Linked DNA regions of Lacibacter sediminis. The protein of the gene in region 1 interacts with the protein of each later gene in a pairwise test. Links are inferred from orthologs where the notes say so. Each region holds a gene or a part of one and is shown in the gene's direction. Other genes may lie near its edges.

What was found. The genes of interacting proteins can lie anywhere in the genome.
Region 2: the proteins of sucC (region 1) and sucD interact in binary tests that used the Escherichia coli proteins (3 or more experiments, as listed by UniProt). The link is inferred for Lacibacter sediminis from one-to-one orthologs.

What each region holds. Positions count from the first base shown.
Region 1 is NZ_CP060007.1:3,820,383-3,823,262, forward strand. The notes cover bases 76-2,878. They hold sucC (ADP-forming succinate--CoA ligase subunit beta), read left to right. Parts: upstream 76-772; coding sequence 773-1,984; downstream 1,985-2,878. Other genes in these bases: H4075_RS16200 (P1/P2 acidic ribosomal protein), read right to left, coding at 76-594; H4075_RS16210 (porin family protein), read left to right, coding at 2,132-2,746. Outside these bases: more of H4075_RS16200, read right to left, coding at 1-75. UniProt on the Escherichia coli protein: Succinyl-CoA synthetase functions in the citric acid cycle (TCA), coupling the hydrolysis of succinyl-CoA to the synthesis of either ATP or GTP and thus represents the only step of substrate-level phosphorylation in the TCA.
Region 2 is NZ_CP060007.1:825,193-828,240, reverse strand. Bases 62-3,032 are described here. They hold sucD (succinate--CoA ligase subunit alpha), read left to right. Parts: upstream 62-1,094; coding sequence 1,095-1,970; downstream 1,971-3,032. Other genes in these bases: H4075_RS03640 (pentapeptide repeat-containing protein), read left to right, coding at 2,540-3,032; H4075_RS03645 (hypothetical protein), read left to right, coding at 2,073-2,489; H4075_RS03655 (hypothetical protein), read left to right, coding at 303-707; H4075_RS03660 (DUF4198 domain-containing protein), read left to right, coding at 62-158. Outside these bases: more of H4075_RS03660, read left to right, coding at 1-61; more of H4075_RS03640, read left to right, coding at 3,033-3,048. UniProt on the Escherichia coli protein: Succinyl-CoA synthetase functions in the citric acid cycle (TCA), coupling the hydrolysis of succinyl-CoA to the synthesis of either ATP or GTP and thus represents the only step of substrate-level phosphorylation in the TCA.

The sequences.
Region 1 (2,880 bases):
AGCTACTTTATTCTGTTTGCCCGCCTGCTTCAATTGTTCCGTTAAAACCACGTCTTTTTTAATGCCTCCAATCAATCCTTTCCGCAACTTTCGTTGTCCTTCGATGATAAGATGATGATGATACATAGTGGGTGTACTGTCACGAAAAGCAAACATGGGCACCGGTTCCAATTTCACATTTGCAGTTTTGTAAATGTCATCCACTAATTTTTTTGTTGGTAGAAAGCAATGAAGACTATCAGCTATCTGTTGAGCTGCCATGGGTGTTAACGGAACCCTTGCCCAATCATCGTTTGTTCCCACGCTTAAATAGTCGGGGGTAACATAGATAATGGCGGTAATTTTTTTATTATTTACTGAGTCTGTTATATCGATAAATACAGGAACAAACGTTCGCAAAAAATCGGGCATGTTACCGGCGAGCAGTTCAGCAGTTGCAAACGAATCACGTTGTTTCCAATCCATTTTTGCTGCCTGCTGATAAAATGCAGAACCCTTTACTGCATTGACTTTACGTTGTGTTGGTATTAGCAGTTGATTGCTTTTACATGCGCCGAAAAAGATGAATACAAAGAGAATACAATGCCGATTCATGTTCGAAAGATAAAGAATTGGAGGCGTTGAATAACATGCTGAATAGTATTCCCGAACCATGAACGGATTGCGACGCAACAGGCGATGCTCAAAGAGATGGAGCCGGTATCATAAAACGCTTTGTGTTGTACCTTATTTCCACCTGTTCTTTCCTTATCTTCGCCGAAATTTTTTGCATATGAACCTCCACGAATATCAAGCCAAGGAATTATTGAAAAAATACAATGTTCCGGTGCAGGAAGGATTTGCCTGCAGCACAGTACATGAAGCCGAAGAAGCGTATCGCCAGATCAAGAACCAAAGCGGCAGCAGCTTTGCAGTTGTAAAAGCACAAATTCATGCAGGTGGCCGTGGTAAGGGAACCGTGAAAGAAACCGGTATTAATGGGGTGAAGGTTGCAAAAAACATTGACCAGATTACTGAGTTCGCAAAAGGCATTTTGGGTGGTACATTGGTGACCATTCAAACAGGACCTGCAGGTAAAGTGGTGAACAAGATATTGGTTGCACAGGATATGTATTACGATGGACCAACAGAGCGTAAAGAATTTTATCTGTCTATTTTATTAGATCGTACAAAAAAACAAAACGTGATCATGTACAGTACCGAAGGTGGTATGAACATTGAAGATGTGGCACATGACACTCCTGAAAAAATATTTAAAGAGTGGGTAAACCCAGGTGGACCCCTACAAGCTTTCCAGGCAAGAAAGATTGCGTTTAATCTTGGCTTAAGTGGTGAAGCATTTAAGAACTGTGTGAAGTTTGTAACAAACTTGTATAACGCATACGTTGGATTGGATTGTGGTATGCTTGAAATTAATCCGTTGTTTAAAGCAGCCGATAACAAGATCATTGCAGTGGATTGCAAAATGAACATTGATGATAATGCGTTGATGCGTCATCCCGATGTTGCAAACATGCGTGATACAACAGAAGAAGATCCTACAGAAGTGGAAGCAGGAAATCATAACCTCAACTTTATTAAGCTTGATGGTAACGTAGGTTGTATGGTGAACGGTGCTGGCTTGGCGATGGCAACCATGGATATGATCCAGTTGAGTGGTGGACAACCGGCAAACTTCCTTGATGTAGGTGGTACTGCTAATGCACAAACAGTTGAAGCTGGTTTCAAGATTATCTTGAAAGATCCGAATGTAAAAGCAATTCTCATCAACATCTTTGGTGGTATTGTTCGTTGCGACCGTGTTGCTGCAGGTGTAATTGAAGCCTACAAAACAATTGGTAATATTCCGGTTCCCATCATCGTACGTTTACAAGGTACAAATGCTGAAGAAGCAAAGAAATTGATCGATGAAAGTGGATTGAAAGTACAAAGTGCTATTCAGTTAAGTGAAGCAGCTGCATTGGTAAAACAGGCAGTAGCGTAAACTGAACGAAAAATAAACAGACGGTGCCATACGATTTTCGTATGGCATTCGTTTTTATACCTTGTGAATAGTTTAACCATTCACTTTGCTTGGTCGGCTTGTTTTTTGAACACGATCATGCATTGCAAACCATCAACCAATTATCACATGAAAGGACTACTCCGTAACAGTTTTGTTTTACTCGTTAGTTTGTTTATCATTCAATCGGCCTCAGCACAACTCCGTTTCGAAACACAACATCATTTTAAACCATTTGAAGTATTACTTGATGCTGGTCTTGCCCGCCCGGCAGGTAAGGGTGCGAAAGCTGGTGTGTTGCTGGCCTTGGAACCACGCTTCAATGCATTGGATCGTTTAACTGTTGGTTTACGTATGGAAGCAACGGCGATGATACGTGGCTATGCAGGTCTTAATGGCATGGATCCTAATGCCAATGGTGAAGCCGGTTTGGGGATTTCATTTGTGCCTGCAGCCGAGTATTATTTTGCAAACCGTACTGTACGTCCTTTCATTGGCGGCGGAGCAGGTGTTTACAATTTCCTGAGTGTTGAAGCGAACAGTGAAGGTGGTGGAAGTGTGAAGATACCAGCATCTACTAAGTTTGGCGGCATGGCAAGAGTTGGTGTAGAAGTATGGCATATACGTGCAGCAGTTGAATACAATTTCGTTGCTAAAACAGGCGAGATCAATAACAATTATCTCGGTATAAAACTCGGTATCATCTTAGGTGGTGGACAATATTCGTTAGAAGATACTTATTAGAAAAGCTGCCAGCTATTCGCTGCCAGCCACTCGCAAATACAAAGGCACAAAGGAAGAAAAGAAGTTTACTTTTCTTCCTTTGTGCCTTTGTGACCTTGTGGTAAATATCTTTCCTGTTTTCAGGATAATAAATT
Region 2 (3,048 bases), 3.0 Mb from region 1 along the record:
AGATCAGTTTCACTGTTAGTACAACGGGTGAATGGATGGTGAGTTGTGTACAGATGATTCGTCTTACTGATGATCCAAAAGCGCAATGGCAGAGCTATTGGGGTAGTTTAACCTGGGGTTATACGGGAAAGAATAAGAGTACGATCATGGCAAGATAATATTGGATTGCAGATTTTAAATATACGATTTTAGATTTGCAATGTATAAGCGTTAAATATTCTGTCAGATTATTTAACAAGCATTTACAGCACCGAATCAGCTCATGGCATAAAGTATGAAGTGAAAGATGAAACAGTTCGCTTATGCTAAAACTATACTCAGCAGTCTTTCTACTTTTTACTTCCTGCACAACCAAGATCAGTTACATTGGCAACAAGACAAGCCCAACATCAACAACAGATGTATACGTTACTGAAAAGAGTATTCTACGACCCTACAAGATCATGGGCAAGGGTTTTTTAAAGCCAGGCAGTTTTGATCGAAAGGTTGAAGAAACGATGCAACGAAAATCAGTTAAGCAAGCAAAAAAGATTGGTGCTGATGCTGTTCTGTTTCTTGATTTTACAGTTCAACATACGGGAGCAACAATCAACTCTGTAATCAGAACCGATTCGATTGCAAATGGAAGTTACAGTGTTGGACAAACAACACTGAGCCCGGCTGTATCAACCGGTTTTACGATTCTCTTTTTGAAATATCTCGACTGAAACTGTTAGAACAAAAGCAAGTTCAAAGCCTCGGAGCAACCTGAGTTTCGATTTCACCACTTCAGGGTTTTAATTCTTTTTGTATTTCATTTACTCTACAATACGATCATCCCTTCAGGATTTTAAAAACTCGAAGAGGTGATCTTATTATAGAAACACAAAATGTTTATGTGCCAAACCCCGAAGGTGTGGAATAAATCGCTGATTAATGAATCGAATGCTGACAGGCTGCCGGATTGAAGCGGCACCACAGCGAAGCGGAGGTACAGCGAAAAGCCGGAACAATTGTTCGTTTTTGCACAACTGCAAAAAGCCCCAAATCTTAGCGGTTAATTCCAAAATCCTAGACCATCATCCCTTATCTTTGCGGCCTAATAAAGTTTCCAAATGAGCATCCTCGTTAATAAAAATTCCAAAGTCATTGTTCAGGGTTTTACCGGAACAGAAGGTACTTTCCATGCAACGCAAATGATCGAATACGGTACTAATCTCGTTGGTGGTGTTACACCGGGTAAAGGTGGCACAACGCATCTCGATCGTCCTGTGTTTAACACAGTGGAAGAAGCTGTACAAAAAGCAGGTGCTAACGTAAGTATCATTTTTGTGCCGCCGGCTTTTGCTGCTGATGCTATTATGGAAGCTGCGAATGCAGGTATTGAACTGGTGGTGTGTATCACAGAAGGCATTCCGGTGCAGGATATGGTGAAAGCAAAGAATTATTTAGTTGGAACAAATACACGATTGATCGGACCTAACTGTCCGGGTGTTATCACTGCGGGTGAATGTAAAGTGGGCATCATGCCGGGCTTTGTATTTATTCCCGGTCGTATTGGTATTGTATCAAAAAGCGGAACGCTTACTTATGAAGCAGCTGATCAGGTAGCGAAAGCTGGCTTGGGTGTTAGCACAGCTGTTGGTATTGGTGGCGATCCAATCATTGGCACAACTACCAAAGAAGCACTGGAATTATTTATGAACGATGACAACACGGATGCAGTAGTAATGATTGGTGAAATTGGTGGTGGCATGGAAGCGGAAGCTGCACGTTGGTATAAAGAGAATGCAAAGAAACCTGTGGTTGGTTTTATTGCCGGACAAACAGCGCCTCCCGGCCGTCGTATGGGGCATGCGGGTGCCATCATTGGCGGTGCCGAAGATACTGCTGCTGCAAAAATGCAGATCATGACTGAGTGTGGTATTCATGTGGTAGCAAGCCCAGCTGATATTGGTAAAACAATGGCTGAGGTGTTGAAGAAGAAGTAAGGCTATTTTGAATTATTATATTGAAACCCTGCAATTGATTGCGGGGTTTCTTTTTTGATAGATAATTCAAATCAACATTTGTCGTTATCTAAAAAAGAAAAGATGAAACTACTGTTCATCCCTCTCCTTTTCTCGTGCTTATTTTTTGGTCTGACAACAAGAGGTCAATCTCTTACAGAGAAAGATTTTCGTTTGATGATAGATGGTAAACTTTACTCTGATTCAATTAACAGCATTTCTGTTTCCGAACTGTTGAAATTGAAAGAGGTTACAGCAAATTTTTCATGGATCGTTGTAAAAAGCATAACTGTCTATTGTGATTTTGTAAAGCCTGAAGACCGGGATCATGTATATGATGGTGTCGAAGTCAGAAGATGCCATAACAATATAATTTGCAAAGAGGCCAAGGATTTGATAAAGACTATGACTTCAGGTTTACACGTTGGAATTGTTGCAGAAGCGATAAATAAGCAAGGAAAAACAGTGCATATAAAAGATATCGTGTACCGCATAAAATAAACTCTGCATGACTTTTGATATTTTTCGTAAATCCTTTTTACATTGGTTCCATGGAAAGAGCTTACGAAGAAGACAAACAGTTTGAAGGCATTGATTATACAGTCAAAAAATTACTCGTCGGCGAATACGAAAATTGCAGATTCATCAACTGCAATTTTGCTGAAGGCAATCTTTCAAAGATCACGTTCATTGATTGTGTGTTTGATAACTGTAACCTGAGTGCAGCCAATATCAATGGCACAGCGTTTCAGGAAATTAGTTTCAGTAATTGCAAACTGATGGGGCTGCGGTTCGAAGACTGTAATCAATTCTTATTTACCGTAAGCTTTACCGGTTGTCTGTTGAATCTGTCAACGTTCTATAAGATGAAACTAAAAAACACCCGTTTCACAAATTGCAGTATGCAGGATGTAGATTTTACCGAGACTGATCTTACGTCTGCAGAGTTCGACAATTGCAACCTGTTGCAGGCGGTATTTGATAATACCATTCTTGAAAAAGCAGATCTTCGCACAGCCATCAACTTTTCGATTGATCCTGAACGAAACAAATTAAAGAA